Regions from separate parts of the Halobacillus sp. ABR2_026 genome, predicted to be linked through region 2. Evidence: a T-box and tRNA genes for the amino acid it is inferred to sense, from the RefSeq annotation. Region 2 holds a T-box; the other holds one or more tRNA genes.
What was found. A T-box is a leader RNA that pairs with one kind of tRNA and senses whether it is charged. The one in region 2 lies ahead of tyrS (tyrosine--tRNA ligase), so its partner is inferred to be a tRNA-Tyr.
Positions count from the first base shown of each region.

Region 1: it encodes a tRNA-Tyr, which carries the amino acid that the T-box ahead of tyrS (tyrosine--tRNA ligase) is inferred to sense. The anticodon was not compared.

Region 1 covers NZ_JBSWTM010000001.1:128,720-137,783, reverse strand. The annotation lists gene glmM (phosphoglucosamine mutase) at 1-881, opposite strand, end outside; gene ACXADE_RS00825 (CdaR family protein) at 945-1,940, opposite strand; gene cdaA (diadenylate cyclase CdaA) at 1,933-2,745, opposite strand; gene ACXADE_RS00815 (zf-HC2 domain-containing protein) at 3,273-3,932, opposite strand; gene sigW (RNA polymerase sigma factor SigW) at 3,948-4,511, opposite strand; gene ACXADE_RS00805 (aspartyl-phosphate phosphatase Spo0E family protein) at 4,671-4,865, shown strand; partial or broken gene rocF (arginase) at 4,876-5,777, opposite strand; tRNA gene ACXADE_RS00795 (tRNA-Ala) at 6,063-6,135, opposite strand; tRNA gene ACXADE_RS00790 (tRNA-Gly) at 6,139-6,213, opposite strand; tRNA gene ACXADE_RS00785 (tRNA-Lys) at 6,230-6,302, opposite strand; tRNA gene ACXADE_RS00780 (tRNA-Gln) at 6,343-6,417, opposite strand; tRNA gene ACXADE_RS00775 (tRNA-Tyr) at 6,527-6,612, opposite strand; tRNA gene ACXADE_RS00770 (tRNA-Thr) at 6,629-6,704, opposite strand; tRNA gene ACXADE_RS00765 (tRNA-Val) at 6,717-6,792, opposite strand; tRNA gene ACXADE_RS00760 (tRNA-Glu) at 6,798-6,872, opposite strand; tRNA gene ACXADE_RS00755 (tRNA-Thr) at 6,891-6,962, opposite strand; tRNA gene ACXADE_RS00750 (tRNA-Asn) at 6,966-7,040, opposite strand; rRNA gene rrf (5S ribosomal RNA) at 7,084-7,197, opposite strand; rRNA gene ACXADE_RS00740 (23S ribosomal RNA) at 7,283-9,064, opposite strand, start outside.
Region 2 covers NZ_JBSWTM010000001.1:1,304,584-1,313,647, forward strand. The annotation lists gene ACXADE_RS06680 (oxidoreductase) at 1-116, opposite strand, end outside; gene ACXADE_RS06685 (hypothetical protein) at 390-587, shown strand; gene ACXADE_RS06690 (RDD family protein) at 642-1,064, opposite strand; gene ACXADE_RS06695 (hypothetical protein) at 1,194-1,421, shown strand; partial or broken gene ACXADE_RS06700 (alpha/beta fold hydrolase) at 1,527-2,345, shown strand; gene ACXADE_RS06705 (hypothetical protein) at 2,551-2,736, shown strand; T-box leader at 2,809-3,033, shown strand; gene tyrS (tyrosine--tRNA ligase) at 3,078-4,316, shown strand; gene ACXADE_RS06715 (nucleotidyltransferase domain-containing protein) at 4,317-4,964, shown strand; gene ACXADE_RS06720 (cytochrome c oxidase assembly protein) at 5,009-5,809, opposite strand; gene ACXADE_RS06725 (DUF2243 domain-containing protein) at 5,802-6,272, opposite strand; gene ACXADE_RS06730 (nuclear transport factor 2 family protein) at 6,364-6,738, opposite strand; gene ACXADE_RS06735 (class I SAM-dependent methyltransferase) at 6,812-7,603, shown strand; gene ACXADE_RS06740 (nucleoside/nucleotide kinase family protein) at 7,603-8,130, shown strand; gene ACXADE_RS06745 (aminoglycoside 6-adenylyltransferase) at 8,158-9,033, shown strand.

The DNA of each region.
Region 1 (9,064 bases), 1.2 Mb from region 2:
ACTGCTTTATAAAAGCCGAGATTACTCATGACGGTGGATACGACTGTGGAATGATTCAATGTTCCGTTGTCATTCATATGTTTCGCACAAATGTACATGATTCGATCGCCATCGACAATATTTCCTTTTTCGTCAACCGCAATTAAACGATCGCCATCACCGTCAAAAGCAAGACCTACATCCGCTTTTTTGTCTCTTACAAGATCCTGTAACAATTCAGGGTGTGTGGAACCGACTCCATCATTAATGTTCAGTCCATCCGGAGAGGAACCAATGGAGGAAATATCCGCTTCAAGATCTGCGAATAAATGGGACGCCAGGGACGAAGTTGCTCCATGGGCACAGTCAAGGGCAATGTGAATCCCTTCAAAATCATAATCAACGGTTTGTTTTAAATGCTGCAGATACTTTTGCCCGCCTTCGAAATAGTCGTTGATTTGACCAAGGTCAGCCCCTGAAGGACGCGGAAGGTCATCTTGTTCTGCATCAATCAATGCTTCGACTTCCTGTTCTTGTTCATCCGTCAGCTTGAACCCGTCCGGACCGAAAAATTTAATCCCATTATCTTCTACAGGGTTGTGGGAAGCTGAAATCATAATCCCGGCTTCTGCCTGTAAAGCTTTCGTCAAGAAGGCTACCCCAGGTGTAGAAATGACACCTAAACGCATCACTTCCGCTCCGATTGATAATAACCCGGCGGCTAGTGCACCTTCGAGCATTTCGCCTGAAATCCTCGTATCACGACCGATTAAAATCTTCGGACGCTCAACACCTTTGGTTACAACATAACCGCCATAGCGACCTAATTTAAAGGCTAGCTCTGGAGTTAGTTCTTTGTTTGCGACGCCTCGGACGCCATCCGTTCCAAAATATTTGCCCATTGTCATTCGACCTCTCTTTCTATTCTATCCATTTATCTAAGTTATTACGTTGCGGTGTACGGTTCAGGGTTGGTCTGTTTCACCGTCTCCGTCTTCCGAATCACCTTCAACGACTCCTATATCCACTTCAATCGTTTCTGGCTGAACGGATGTGACCCCTTCCGGTAGCGGAATATCCACTTCCACCGTTTGGTCTTCGGTCACTTCCGATACATCCACAGGGACTTCTGGGAGCTCCTCGATGCCATCAAGGACTTCCTTAGGACCTGAGATGGTGACTTCCTCTGTTTGCGTGCTGACAGATTCAATCAGCACCCCTTCTGTATTTCCTCCTCTTGCAGCCACATTGATCGGAACCGTTTTACTCCTTGCAGAAACCGGTACAGATACATTCACGGCCGTCGGATCTACGAGTACATTCAATTCATTCCCCTGGTTATCATAAACTTTCACCGGGGCTTCCTGATCTTCCAGAGACTCTGTTACTCCACCAACATCAATGATCGCTTTAACAGAAGCGACACGATCGATAACAGAAGATGCCCCCGTTATGGCCACACTCGAAGGCTCAAGCTCCGGTTCACCAACTTCAAGGGAACTATCCAGGTTCTTCTCGTTGATATAATCAACACTCACTTCATAATTTTCGGTTACTTTCTCTTCAATCGTCACCTCAATAATCTTGGGATCAAGTGTGACATTCAACTGGTTGGAAATACCTGAGTGCTGCAAGGACACTTCGTGTGTGCCAGGTCCCAGGCCATTTAAGTCTACAAATACTTTGAAATTCTTCTGTCTGGATACTGGGGCGACCGCAGATGTAGGGCCCTCAACGGACACCGATACTTCTTGAGGAATGCCGCTTACTACATATTCTTCGCTGTCGAACTGAATCTCCAATGGGATGTTTTCCATTACCTCCATATCAGAAGAAGACTGATCGAAGAATAAAGAATCAGAATCCATATTGTTATCCACGTTCACCGTCACCCAGAGAAGACCGGCAAGCATCAAGGATATAATGCGGATAAACCAAACACTCTTGAACCAATTATCCATTCTTCTTCCCCCTCCAGTTCCAGCTTTTTACCGCAGGGGCGGAGTAATCCAACTCTGTGCGCAGAATTTCTTCAAGTTTCACTTGATCAAGCTCGCGGTGCAGTTCACCGTTTTTAGTACAGGAGATCGCTCCTGTCTCCTCAGATACAACGATGGTCAATGCATCCGTGACCTCACTAATGCCCATGGCCGCTCTGTGCCTCGTCCCGAGTTCTTTTGAAATGAATGGGCTTTCCGAAAGGGGGAGGTAGCACGCCGCAGCTACTATTTCATCATTCTTAAGTATGACCGCTCCATCATGGAGGGGGGTATTCGGTATAAAAATATTTGTAAGAAGCTCACTCGACAAGTGGCCGCCTACGCGGATTCCCGTCTCCACATAATCTCCCATACCGGTATCTCGCTCAATTGTTATCAAAGCACCGATCCGGCGTTTCGCCATATAATTACAGGACTTGATGATGGCCTGTAACGTTTTTTCGGTGTCTTCTTCTTCTGAGGTGTTCCTGCTGAAGAAACTTCCCCGTCCCAACTGTTCTAATGCCCTTCTCAGTTCGGGCTGGAACAAAATGATTATAGCTAGGAAACCCCACGTAATTGCTTGTGACATCAGCCATCTTAAAGTGGTCAGTCCAAATAAATTACTCAATAACCATATACCCAGGATTACGAATATCCCTTTCAAAAGCTGGACCGCTTTCGTCCCCTGGATCAGCATGATTAATTTATATACAACAAACCAGACAAGGGCGATATCCACAGTAATCAAAAAATAATCTAAAACATCCAATCCCCCATCAAGCATGCCTACACTTCCTTTTAGATATAATAAACCTTAAAAATTCACATTTACCATTATATCACATAACCTTTCCCTTATATATGGAGAACATACCGGCCTGACGATTGCCCTATGTAGGGATGAATCCTTTTACTTAATAAAATGGAGAATGTCCCCATCATTTTTTTGAATGAGATTGAAATGTAATAAAACAATGTCCAAAAAATACTGTGCATATGAAGTATGTTTTTTACTCCTTTCTCTATCTGCTGTCTATGTTGAGTTCATAGTTCTCGTCTGCCTTCCGGCCTTAATTATGGTTCCCCTCTATTTCTGCCCTCCCTTCCGCCGTAAGTTTAACAGGCATTCACTGAAAAAGGATATAGGATTCTTGAACCATGAATGAGCAGAATCCCTCTTTTTTCTATCGGGAACAAGGGGGGCAACAATCAGAAATCAGAGCTTGCGAAGTCTTATTGGAATTCAGTTTCTCCGGCGTTTCATCAAAAAATACGCTATAAAAAAAGCAAGGGAGCACAGGCCCCCTTGCTTTATTCATCGGATTGAAATGAAAAGACATCATTGACTGTCTTTTTCGTATGATACCAAACCCATTCGTACACCTGGTTTACTTCTGTGAGTTCACCTGAATACGCCCGGAGGTTATTACGGTCTAGTCCATCCGCTTCGTTCCCGTCGTCTGACGTAACCTCGAGGATGTCCCCATTTATTATGGTAATGTCCCCATCGACCTTCCCATCGATTCTCAAGTCACCATTTCTCACTACGAGATCCCCGTTAACAGTAACACCCTCAGGGACGATGACCGTATGATCACGGATTTCAAGGTTCTCCTGTTTCGAAACCGTCACCTGCTGATCCTGGTTCCAGGCGGTGAATATACCGCTGAACATGAGAATAAAGAAAACAGCAGCTGCTGTAAGGAGTGGATGCTTTTGAAGCTTCCGGATGTAATTCTTTCTTTTCTTCTCCTTCGGTAAGTTGGCCATGACATTCGCCGTAAACCGGGGTGGCGCAGAAACAGGCGTCGTATTTGTAATAAGCGTGGTTGTTCTCTTTAATTCATGAAAATGATTCTGACAAGCTTGGCAGTTTTGTAAATGGTCTCTCAGTCGTCTCTCTTCATCTTTATATAAGTCACCATCTAAATACTTATGCATGAGTTCAATTGCTTCTCTCTTGCAATTCATTCCCTCTCAACTCCTTCACACATGTCGAAGCCTTTTTCTTAAGGCCTCTCTCCCTCTGTGGACCCTCGTCTTCACTGTTCCTACAGGAATATCCAACACTTCTGCAATTTCCTGTAAAGCAAGCTCATCTAAATAACGAAGGACGATGACACTCCGATATTTCGGTGGTAATGCTAATATTTCTTTATGAATATACGTTTGTAATTCAAGACTCTCCACTTCCTCTTCTGGTAGTGCCTGATCCGCCGCCAGCTGTGAATACATGTCTAACCCTTCGGTCCCCTTCACTTCTGCATCAAGATGATAATCCGGTTTCTTTTTACGGATCCGGTCGATGGACAGATTCGTGGCTATCCGATAGATCCAAGTCGAGAATTTCCTTTTTTCATCAAACGTATGGATATTCGTGTAGGCCCTAATAAAAGCCTCCTGGGCAAGGTCTTCAGCTTCATATGAGTTTCCCACCATTCGTAGACAAATATGAAAAACTTTATTCTGATAAAAAGATACAATATCTTCAAAAGCCGATTGATTGCCTTTTTTCACTTCTTTAATTTTTTGCTTAATCATGGTTTCCATCTTCTATACCTCCGCTTTACGTGCGGTCGATAACCTTTACGGATGACCTCGCCTCAAAGTTTCATAAATTTTATATTTTTTTCGCTAATATAAGTTTAACTTTTTTTAGTATCGGTTATAAAGCTGTAAATGTAAAAATTTTTTAGGAGGCCACATATTATGACGCGAGTGATTGCTTTGACAAAGGAAATCGAAGCCTGTCGTATGGAAATGACACGTTTAGCCCGTCTCCATAAATTGAGCTCGCCTGAAGTTGTGCGTGTAAGTGTGAAGTTAGATGAATTATTAAATGAATATGATGAAATAACCCATAAAAAACAGCAACCCGCCTTACAAAAAGCGGGTTACTGCTAAAATTCTTCTTTTATTTCAAGCTCTCCCCAAATAGAGAACCCATCAAACCTACCGCCACGCTGGCGGTTTTATTTTTTTCATCAAGGATAGGATTCACTTCTACAAATTCAGCCGATGTAATCATTTCTGATTGGTGAAGCATTTCCATAGCTAAATGACTTTCACGATAACTTAATCCACCCATCACAGGTGTTCCTACGCCGGGTGCATCATTTGGATCTAATCCATCAAGATCCAAACTCAAATGAACTCCATCCGTACGGTCTTTCAGATAGTCGACTGTCTCTTCCATCACCTGGGTCATCCCCATACGATCCACTTCATGCATCGTATAAACTTTAATGCCCTTTTCCTCAATTAACACTTTTTCCCCTTCATCTAATGAACGGGCACCGATGATTACAATATTCTCCGGTTTTATTTTCGGTTCATAATCATGGATACTTGTTAGTTTCTCATGTCCGATGCCAAGGCTTACAGCAAGAGGCATCCCATGAATATTACCGGAAGGAGAGCTGTCTGCCGTGTTCAGATCACCATGAGCATCATACCAAATAACGCCAAGGTTCTCATAATGTTTAGCAACACCAGCAAGAGTCCCCATTGCGATGCTATGATCTCCACCAAGAACAAGTGGGAATCGCTTGTTTTCTACGATTTCATCCACCGCTTTCGCAAGTCTTCGGCTTCCTTCGGCAATTTCATTCAAGTTGCGCAAGTTATCCTGTTTCACTTCCGTATTTTGTTTAGGACGAGGAATTTCAATATCCCCTAGATTTCAATGTCATACTTTAATTGTTCCAGACGTTCAACCATTCCTGCATAGCGGATGGCGCTCGGTCCCATGTCTACACCCCGGCGCATCTGTCCAAGGTCCATAGGTACACCTATAATGGAAAGCTGTTTATTCATCAAAGTTCCTCCTTTTTTCTCTACTATAATTGTATCCGTTTTGCTTAAGATGACTCAACTGGACATGTTTGTGCATATATATACGAAATACAGTATGAAAACGTATGTAAACATGCATGTTTACAAGGTTTGTGACCATTCATCAAATTATGGATGATCGTAATGGACATTCCGTTCCCCCATAATCTGAATCGCTCATCCGGGGCTTGAAGGATAGAAAAATACATAGGTTTCACTATCCCATACAAAAAACCTGACATCAATTTTGATGTCAGGTTCACAGAGTGGAGCCTAGCGGGATCGAACCGCTGACCTCCTGCGTGCAAAGCAGGCGCTCTCCCAGCTGAGCTAAGGCCCCGAATGGAGCGGGAGACGGGATTCGAACCCGCGACCCCCACCTTGGCAAGGTGGTGTTCTACCACTGAACTACTCCCGCATATGAAATTGAAAGATGAGCCATGAAGGATTCGAACCTTCGACCCTCTGATTAAAAGTCAGATGCTCTACCAGCTGAGCTAATGGCTCACATAAATGATTAAACTCCAGTATAACATCTATTATAAAATGGCTGGGCCAGCTGGATTCGAACCAGCGCATGACGGTACCAAAAACCGTTGCCTTACCGCTTGGCTATGGCCCAACAGTTACAAAAATAGTATATACCATCTAAAGATCATTATACAAGGCATGTTCATTTTCATAAAAAATAGCTGATCAAGGATGTCAGCCGTTCTTGTTAGAAAAATAAATGGTGGAGGGAGTAGGACTCGAACCTACGAACCCGATGGGAGCGGATTTACAGTCCGCCGCGTTTGGCCAACTTCGCTATCCCTCCACTTTCATTAAATAAGTGGTGCCGGCCAGAGGACTTGAACCCCCAACCTACTGATTACAAATCAGTTGCTCTGCCAGTTGAGCTAGGCCGGCTTATGAAAATAATGGTGGAGGATGCAGGGTTCGAACCTGCGACCCCTTGCTTGTAAGGCAAGTGCTCTCCCAGCTGAGCTAATCCTCCATTAGTGGTGACCCGTACGGGATTCGAACCCGTGTTACCGCCGTGAAAGGGCGGTGTCTTAACCACTTGACCAACGGGCCAATCGAATTAAAATTCAGAGCTTCCAGCCGGATTTGAACCGGCGACCCCTTCCTTACCATGGAAGTGCTCTACCACTGAGCTATGGAAGCAAGTGGCTCCAACGGTAGGATTCGAACCTACGACCGATCGGTTAACAGCCGATTGCTCTACCACTGAGCTACGTTGGAATAATGTACAATCATCAAAAGCATTAATAAGGAAAGAGTATCAATGTGGCGGCGTCCTACTCTCACGGGGGTAAACCCGACTACCATCGGCGCTGAAGAGCTTAACTGCTGTGTTCGGCATGGGAACAGGTGTGACCTCTTCGCCTTCACCACCACATCAATATAAAGTTTGAGGTGAACCCTCAAAACTGGATAAGGAAACATCTTTTGAAGAAACGCTTTTCACGAACACTATCATTTCGATAGATAAGTCATCGATCCATTAGTATCCGTCAGCTCCACGTGTCACCACGCTTCCACCTCGGACCTATCAACCTCATCGTCTCTGAGGGATCTTATTTGCTTAAAGCAAAGGGAAATCTCATCTCAAGGGGGGCTTCATGCTTAGATGCTTTCAGCACTTATCCCGACCACACGTAGCTACCCAGCGATGCTCCTGGCGGAACAACTGGTACACCAGCGGTGTGTCCATCCCGGTCCTCTCGTACTAAGGACAGCTCCTTTCAAATTTCCAACGCCCACGACGGATAGGGACCGAACTGTCTCACGACGTTCTGAACCCAGCTCGCGTACCGCTTTAATGGGCGAACAGCCCAACCCTTGGGACCGACTACAGCCCCAGGATGCGATGAGCCGACATCGAGGTGCCAAACCTCCCCGTCGATGTGGACTCTTGGGGGAGATAAGCCTGTTATCCCCGGGGTAGCTTTTATCCGTTGAGCGACGGCCCTTCCATGCGGAACCGCCGGATCACTAAGCCCGACTTTCGTCCCTGCTCGACTTGTAGGTCTCGCAGTCAAGCTCCCTTGTGCCTTTACACTCTGCGAATGATTTCCAACCATTCTGAGGGAACCTTTGGGCGCCTCCGTTACCTTTTGGGAGGCGACCGCCCCAGTCAAACTGCCCACCTGACACTGTCTCCGGACCGGATCACGGTCCTGGGTTAGAATGTCCGTACAGCCAGGGTAGTATCCCACCAGCGCCTCCACCGAAGCTAGCGCTCCGGCTTCTAAGGCTCCTACCTATCCTGTACAAGCTGTACCAACATTCAATATCAGGCTACAGTAAAGCTCCACGGGGTCTTTCCGTCCTGTCGCGGGTAATGTGCATCTTCACACATAGTATAATTTCACCGGGTCTCTCGTTGAGACAGTGCCCAAGTCGTTGCACCTTTCGTGCGGGTCGGAACTTACCCGACAAGGAATTTCGCTACCTTAGGACCGTTATAGTTACGGCCGCCGTTTACTGGGGCTTCGGTTCAACGCTTCGCATAAGCTAACGCATCCCCTTAACCTTCCAGCACCGGGCAGGTGTCAGCCCCTATACTTCGCCTTACGGCTTCGCAGAGACCTGTGTTTTTGGTAAACAGTCGCTTGGGCCTTTTCACTGCGGCTCCTCGGCAGAGGAGCACCCCTTCTCCCGAAGTTACGGGGTCATTTTGCCGAGTTCCTTAACGAGAGTTCTCCCGCTCACCTTAGGATCCCTCCTCGCCTACCTGTGTCGGTTTGCGGTACGGGCACCTCTTTCCTCACTAGAGGATTTTCTTGGCAGTGTGAACTCAGGAGCTTCGGTACTATATTTCCCTCCCCATCACAGCTCAACGTTGCCGGACGGATTTGCCTATCCGACCGTCTCACTGCTTGGACGCGCACATCCAGTGGCGCGCTCTCCTTATCCTCCTGCGTCCCCCCGTCGTTCAAACGGAAAGGAGGTGGTACAGGAATATCAACCTGTTGTCCATCGCCTACGCCTTTCGGCCTCGGCTTAGGTCCCGACTAACCCTGAGAGGACGAGCCTTCCTCAGGAAACCTTAGGCATTCGGTGAAAGAGATTCTCACTCTTTTTTCGCTACTCATACCGGCATTCTCACTTCTAAGCGCTCCACCAGTCCTTACGGTCTGACTTCACGGCCCTTAGAACGCTCTCCTACCACTGATCATAAGATCAATCCGCAGCTTCGGTGGTGTGTTTAGCCCCGGTACATTTTCGGCGCAGAGTCACTCGACCAGTGAGCTATTACGCAC
Region 2 (9,064 bases):
CTTTTCGAGAGAGCTTTGACAGATTCGTAACCAAGCCCGCTGTTTCCACCCGTAACAATAACCGTGCGTCCTTTCAATGAAGGGATGTCTTCCTTTGTCCACGCTTGTTCTTTCATTCATATCACTCCTTATGACATTTATCGTAAATAATTTCACGCTATATGTAAAAAGAACCGCTTTCAGCTAAACCTGTAAAAATGATGAAACGAAAGAAGAGTTACGATCTTTGAAGAAAGTTAGGGAAGGTGAATATGTCATCTTTTTGCTCTGGAAAGAGGAAAAGAAGTGGACGTCGCCATTAGTGAGACGTATTTTTGAACGAAGAGATATCTTTTGAAATAATGAAGAGAAGAGATTCGAGAATGTAAACAGGGGAGGGACATGTACATATGCTTTCGAACATTCTTTGGGGATTGTTTTTACTTTTGTTCATAGCTTTCATGATATACATGGACAGACGTAAGTCGAAAAAATGGAAAGGCCAGCCACCGGTAAGGAAAACAGAGCAGGAGAAAGAAGTGGAAAGGGCCGTCGCCAAGGAAAAAGGATTCCGGGGCGGGCCGCCTTCGGGTGGTGGAGACATGTGAGGACCTCTTTCTCACAATATAAAAAGCCCTCTTAAACGAGGGCGATAGTGCTTGTTAGGATGCGGGTTTATCGTGCGTCACATAAGTGCCGGCAATTAGATCGTGGAGGGCGCGTTTGTCTTTACGGACTCCCACCATGATGGCGCTCACAAGTAAGGCAATTCCTAAGGTGAGGGAATAAATCATGCCTCCGACCAGCTCTCGTAAAATCATTGTACCTATATGTACATTTTTACTGGCATCCACACGGACGATGCGGTTGTCGGCTGCCCGTTTTCCAAGGGTATATCCAGACCACAACACTGGCAGTCCGATGATATAAGCGAGCCCGATCAAATCCACCCAGGTCCACTCTTCCAAATAAAAGGCACCGTAGAAAAGAGTGGAAAGTAAGCCTAACGTAACGGTAATGAGAATGCCGTCAATGACTCGTGAAAAGACACGGACCCATAGACCGGCAGGGTTTTCTATGTTCAAATAATATCCTCCTAAATAATGACATGTTTCCTACTGTAACATAGATCTTTTTAAGGAATCTATTCGTTTTCCTCTAGAAGTGAAACTTATGACACGGTCAATCGTATGGAAAGATAAGGAGGGATTCGTATGTGGGGATTACTCATTATTGTCGGACTATTCGCTTTGCCGCTTTTATTCGGTTTTCTAAGGGATGCTTACGGTGGAAATACGAATAAGTTCCACGGAGATGAATTGAATAAGCAACGCCGCTCTTCAGTTAGGAAACGTTATGATTCTGCGGACAATAAGAAAGAGGAAGTTCGTCGTCGTGCTGAAGGCCATTATGGTCAGAATGGGTTTAATGGTCCCAGCTGATGATCTGTTTAAGCCAGCGATCTCACGCTGGCTTTTTTATTGGTACTTGGAAGAAAAACATTAGCGTGACGAAATCAAAGGAAAAGGAGGAGAAAAGATGTTTGAATGGGGAATCGAAATAAGGAGACGATCGTATTTCTTCATGGGTTGGGAAGCAGTGGTAAGTCCTTTGTAGAGTTGGCTTCTCACATGCCTGGCTATCATATCCTATCCTTCCATTTGTCCGGACACGGAGGGAGCGAACCGAAAACAGAGGAAAAGGATTATTATCCATCTACAATGGTTTCAGAAATTCATGAGAAGATAAGCTAGGAAACATTCTTCCTGGCTGGTCATTCATGGGGAGCTCATCTCGCTCTTTATTATGCCTACATCTATCCAGAGAAGGTTAAAGGTGTGATTTTACTTGATGGTGGGTATTTACCACTGAATCGAGACAGTCTGGAAGATGAATTGGTTCAAATAGAAACCTTCCACAACAACTACCGGTTTGAGAGTGAAGATGATTTCTTCACTGCTGAAAAAGAAGAACTCGGGCGTTGGTCAGAACAAATCGAGGAAGCATCTCAAGCTCAAATTGAGAAGGTGGATGGTGAGGTGAGGCTGGCTGTATCTATTTTCACGGCACAAGCGGTCATTAAAGGGATGGTCGCAGAACCTGTTGCTTCTATTTTAGATAGGATTGATCGGCCTGTGATTTTATTACGAGCCACTTTGCCTGAATATTTGGAAGGGATAAGGAAGCCTTGTGTCGCAAGGATGAATGAAAGACTGCAAGATTTCACAAGTATCCCATTAGATAACACCAGTCATGATGTATATAGAGATGCTCCTTGGAAAGTGGCTTCTGTAATCGAAGATTGGGTGGAAGGCGTCAATTTTGAAGACAGAAATATACGAATGAATCAAGGAGGTACCTCATGACTACGGTAGGTTTATTAGGAATGACGCATAACCCCGTAATGCAGTAAATCTCCCATTTGCAGCCCATCCACAAGAGCAGAAGGTGCTGTCCATACTTTTTAAATAGACTTTCTTTACACGGGACAATGTGTTTCCGGGCATTTTTAATAATGATGGAAGCTGTGGTAAAGTGTAGGGAAATAATGTAAGTAGGGAGGACGTCCTCATGAGTCAGGGGATCACTATAATCATTTACATAATCATCACCGCTCTTACATCTACACTCCTTTTCTTGTTAGTGACGGCTATAGGGGATACAGGAGAACCAATCATTGTTTTTTTATTGTCTTTCATTTGTATACAATTATTGTTTCGTCAATTAGAAATTTTCTCTGAAAAAAGGAATCGCTGAAAGCTGGAGCTTAGAAATAAAAAAATGTTGACATCTTCTTCCTTTCCGCGTAACATAATCCTAACTTTAATACTCGAGGCAATGACAGAAATCCAGTAATGAAGAGATCCCTGTTGGCAGAGAGTCGACGGTTGCTGTGAGTCGATACACATCTCTTTGTGAATTACCTTCTGGAGCTTCTTTTACGAAAGCTTTTGTGAGTAGTGAAAGACGGTAAACCCGTTATCTTTTTGAGGGGAAGATGAGTGCATCATTTTCAACTTGGGTGGTAACGCGTGCAGAAGACACGTCCCATGATGGGGCGTGTCTTTTTTGTATTCAAAAAATAGGAGGGCTGTAGGGTGAAAACACAATTGAATGATGGACAGAAAAAAGAATTCGAAAAGCAATGGGAGGTTTTATCTTACGGGGTATCCTCCATTATTCCGGAAGCAGAATTCAAAGAGAAAATTGCCAAATCGATAAAGAATGGAAAACCTCTGAACGTGAAGCTGGGGCTTGATCCGACGGCACCTGATGTCCATCTGGGGCATACGGTTGTTCTCAATAAGCTGAGACAATTCCAGGAGTTCGGTCACACGATCCAGCTCATCATAGGTGATTTCACTGGGAAAATCGGTGATCCAACAGGGAAATCCATTGCTCGTACCGCCTTAACGGATGAAGAGGTAGAACACAATGCCAAGACATATTTTGAACAGTTCGGCAAAGTGATGGATATGGAAAAAGTAGAGCTGCACTATAATGCCCGCTGGTTGTCGAAGGTCACTTTTTCTGAAGTTTTGAAGCTTGCGAGTACTGTTACTGTGGCCCGCATGCTTGAACGTAATGACTTTCACAACCGTTACAAAGCAAATAGGCCGATTCATCTTCATGAATTCTTCTACCCTGTTATGCAGGGGTACGACTCGTATGCCCTTGAATCTGACATCGAACTTGGAGGGACAGATCAGGAGTTCAACGTTCTCTTCGGGCGTCAAATACAGGAGCATTTCGGGAAAGAAAAACAAGTAGTTCTGCTTATGCCTTTGATTGAAGGTCTCGATGGAGTCGAAAAAATGTCGAAGTCGAAAGACAATTATATTGGAGTCGATGAACGACCGGAGGAGATTTTCGGAAAAACGATGTCCATCCCTGATGAACTCATTCTCAAATATTTGGAACTTGTTTCCCCTTTATCCATATCTGAAGTGACAGTAACAGCCCGGCAATTGGAGAGCGGAGAACTTCATCCGCGTGACGCTAAAATCACACTTGCTTCCTCATTAGTGGAATTGCTTCATGGAAAAGAAGCAGCCCTATTGAGTCAAAAACATTTTGTGAATGTTTTTCAGAAAAACTCGCTCCCTGAGGATATGCCGGAAGTCGAATGGAACGAAGGGGAGATCCTTGTCGTTGACCTCCTCAAAGAAATTGGTTTGCTTCCATCCAAAAGTGAAGGGCGCAGGATGATTCAAAATGGCGGGGTGAGGATCAATCGGGAAAAAGTGACCGATCCTAATCAAATGATTTCAGGGGAGGACGGCACGATTGTCCAAGTCGGAAAAAGAAAGTTCGTCCGTTTGAGGAGATCATCCTGAATGGAAACGAAAAGGGGAATAGATGGAATGGAACGTGAACAATTTTTAGAAAAAGCGACGGCCCATTTGAGAGATCACTACAAGTGCCACACCGTCATCCTGTACGGTTCATACCTTTCCGGTGATTTTACCGAGGAGAGTGATGTCGATTTGATCGGGTTCACTGATCATTTGGAGACCCAAAATAAAGTAGAAACCTTCAATGGCAAACTGTTGGATGTCTGGGTTCACCGAACCGATGATATGCAGACAGCAGAAAATTTCCTGAAAGTTCACCAAGGGGCGGTGCTTCTCGATCAAAAAGAGGTCGCTGCTGATTGGCTGAGTGAAATTGATTCCATGTTTAATGAAGGGCCGAGAATCCTTGAACCTAGAGAAAAGCAATTTCTTAAAGATTGGTTGACTAAAATGAAAATCCGATCAAGAAAAGGGGACATGGAGGGAAGGTACCGGTTCCATTGGCTGGTGAAGGAAAGCCTTGAAATCTATTTCGAGATGATCGGCCGTTGGTATATGGGTCCGAAAAAATCGATGAACTGGCTGGAGGAGCATGACCCGGAAGCGCATCGGAAATACGATAAGCTACTCGAAGGTCCAGGAGACCGACGAAAGCTCGATGCCTGGATTGATCATTTGCAAAAACTTTAATAGAGAAAAAGGAACTTCCGTAAAATAGGAAGTTCCTCTTTTTTTCATATAGGCTGTTCCTCTCCTTCCCGCCATTTATTTGGATCTTTCGCTTTGAACCATTGCCAGCACAAAATGAAAATGAGGACAGCATCGATGATGTCGCCTCCATAATACATGAGCATGGATCCGGCTTCTGCTTGAGAACGATCGATGCCTTCTGGTGGGTTGCTGTACAGATATTTGGACAAGATGCCGTGACCGGCCAGAGCGAAGAGAAAGATGATTGATCGAAATAAATAACGGTAACGGTGGGCAACAGGGTCCATGTAAATCATGGATGAGGTAAAAAGATACCCGGCTGAAAATACATGCAGGTGGACAAGAACGTGCAGCCAGAACATGTGATGCATCATTTGATATAAATCCGTTGTGTAAAGCACCCACAAACCGCCGATGTTAAGTATAGACGCTGTGATAGGGTGACTGATGAATTTTACATAACGACTTCTTAAAAGCCTTGAGACTCTTTTGGCGTCAGGAACTGGAATACTTCTTAACAGTAACGTCATCGGTGCCGCAAGGACGAGCAGGAGCGGTGACAGCATTCCTAACAGAAGATGCCCGATCATATGGAAACGAAAGTCTGTGCGAGCTTCAATGGCTAACGGACCAATGAGAGCCGTCGCTGCACAAATAACCCCGGCAATCCAGAAGATCACACGTTTAACCGGCCACTTCTGCATGCGGGGAGATCGGTTGGATACAATTGATGCGATTATGTACAGGAAAATAGCAAGGAAGAAGGGGATCCCTTGAATCATATCGAGCACGATCCCTCCTTCGTTTGGAGGATGACTAGACATCAGAAAGTCCTCCATCTCTCCTGTTTCGTTTCATGAGGACCAAGCCTGCGCCGATCATGAGGACGGCTATGATATTCCATGTTAAATCGTAAGGAATAACATTTTCTACATAGCGGATCTGGTGGAGGCGCATCAGTTTGTGTTGGATAATGCCGTCATACAGTTGAAACGATCCTGCCCCAACAAGGACTCCGCCCCACCAATATTTCAAAGATAACTCAGCTCTTCTTTTTAGGTCAGCGAAAAGGAAAAGACCTCCGATCGTCGAAAACCAGCTGAAAGCATGGAAGAAACCATCCGATATGAGTCCGATGTCTGTCGTGGATTTATCATAAAAGTGATGCCACCTCAATAATTGGTGGAAAATCGTTTCATCAATAAATGCTGCAAGGCCGATTCCAAAGAGGAGACCCGACCATAAGTTTTTTCTGTTGAAACGGTCGTGCTGTGGTGTTACTTGCATGGAGAGAGACCTCCTTTTCAAAATTCTTCCTAATTTTTACCCCCTAACCTGAAAAGGTAAACGTGTCCTTTCCTCGACGGGAAAGCTTAGTTTAATTGTTCATTTTCTTATATTCATGGATTTGCAGCTGCGTAGGCGTTCCCTGGTGGAAAGACAATTGCCATCGGCCATCGATCCATTTCCATATGGAACTACGGAGCGTCTTTCGGTTTCTGGTTTTGTCTTCCACATAATAGGAGGCGAGCACCACATCTTCTGCCAGGTGTTCGATTTCATAGTGGTGAAGGGTCATGTCAGCAAGGACAACTCCTTCATCAAGGCAGATTTTCTTGTTATAGGGGAGGCCGGAACTTCCAATCTCCCAGAAATCATCGGCTAAAATACGATCAAGCTTTTCTCGCGATTCACGTGTGCTCGGGGAAAGGTGTTCGTTTTCTAATGCTTCCAGTTGTTGTTTGGTAGACATTCGAATTCTCCTTTTTGTGTTAAAATTTTCATTGGGAATATTATACTCTCATTCTATCAAAGGGGGGATGGTCATGGATTATGGAGATGAATTGTTTAAGGGAACGGCCTCTTATTACACAACATACCGGCCGACTTATCCTTCAAGCTTGATCCGGTTACTAGTAGACTGGTTTTCTTTGGACGGAACAAAGAGGATATTGGATATCGGATGTGGCCCAGGTCGATTGGCATTACGACTTACAGACTGGTGCCGTGATGTTATTGGTGTGGACCCAGATGAAGAGATGCTTGCTGAAGCGAAACGTCTGCAGCAGGAGATGAGGGTGACCGGTATAGAATGGTTTCAGGGGACGTTCGACCAATTCCACCGGGACCGAGAAGACATGTTCGATCTTGTGGTCTTCGCAAAATCCTTTCATTGGATGGACCGAAAAAAGACACTCGCCTTGATGTATGAGCGAATCCACAAAGGAGGGGGAATAGCAATTATAGATGAGCATGAACTCCACAAAGTCCCTGAACCGTGGCAGGTCCGGTTCAGCGAAGTCGTTGAAAAGTGGTATGGCAGAGATCGAAAAGCCGGACGGACAACTTATACTCATCCTTCTGAAAGCCATGAGGAAATCTTGCGACAGTCTCCCCTTCAATTGGAAACCGTACGATTACCGGCAGAAAACCACAGGTGGACGATCGATTCGATCATCGGCCATCATTATTCCACTTCATATGGCGCCCGGAGATTCTTAAAAGGGAAGGAACGTGGATTTGAAAATGAAGTACGAAAGGTGCTTACAGACTTCAACCCTGAAGGTATTTTTCATGAACGAAGGAATCTGTCAGTGAAAGTGGGGTGGAAGATTTGATGAAGAAACCGATGGTCATAAGTGTAGCCGCTGTTTCCGGTGGTGGGAAAACGACAATCGTAAAGGAGGTTCTAAGAAGAATGGACCACGCAGAAGGGCTGTTTTTTGATGATTATGATTTTGCAGAGGCTCCAAGGGATATCGTTCAATGGGCCAAGAACGGACCGAATTATAACCTTTGGAATGTAGACCCTATGATTTCAGACCTTCAATCCAACACGGAAGTATCGTTTATCATTCTTGATTATCCATTCTCTTATCGTCATAGGAAAATGGAAGCATGGATCGACTATTCCATTTACATTGATACGCCTCTTGATATCGCTATGGCTCGACGGGTTCTGCGAGATCAGTCGGATGGTTCCAAAGAGGTTATGAACCATTACCTGACAGGAGGCAGGGAAGCGTATAAGGTAATGATCGATACGATCAAACCGGATGCTGACCTGGTGTTGGACGGTACAAAGAGTGTTGGTCATCTCGCAGAAGAGATCATCGAACAGATTCATAAGAATACAAACGAATAACACGGTGCGCAAGGAGAGGAGATACATATGAGAACAGAGAAGGAAATGATGGATCTAATCTTGGATGTCGCTGAGAAGGATGAACGGATCCGGGCAGTGTATATGAATGGCTCACGGACAAACCCGACGCTTGAAAAAGATCTTTTTCAGGATTACGACATCGTTTATGTCGTGGCGGATATGGATGCTTATCTTGAAGACGAGATGTGGGTGGATGTGTTCGGGGAGAGGCTGATGATGCAGGAGCCGGATAAAAATGATGGGGAAGGTGAACGTGTTACCAGTGATTTTTATGGGTACCTGATGTTGTTTGCCGATGGGAACCGGATAGATCTGCACTTGGAAACGCTGACGCACATGGAAGACCATTATGGGGAGGATAAGCTCACTATTCCTTTATTGGATAAAGATGATTGTCTCCCTGCTATCCCGAACGCTACAGATGAAGATTATCACGTCAAAAAACCATCCGAACAAGAGTATCTCGCACGAGCCAATAATTTCTGGTGGTGTCAGCAGAATGTGGCCAAGAGTTTATGGAGGGATGAAGTTCCATACGCACAGTTTATGCTGGAATGTGTCATCCGCAGAGATCTTAATCAGATGGTTTCCTGGTGGATCGGCATCCAAACGGATTTTAAGCGGTCGACAGGAAAGGCCGGTAATTACTTTAAACCCCTCCTGCCGGAAAGCTATTGGAATATGTATGAGGCTACTTTTGCTGGTGGATATAGGGAAGATGTCTGGGAGGCGCTGTTCAAAGCTGGAGGATTGTTCCGCACTTTAGCATTAGAGGTGGCCGAAACATATTCGTATTCATATCCGGAAAAGGATGATGAAAATATGACGGCTTACCTCAAGAAGGTCCGTGGACTTCCAGCTGATGCTGAACGAATTTTTTAAATCATTAGGATTGGACATTCCTCAATAGGAA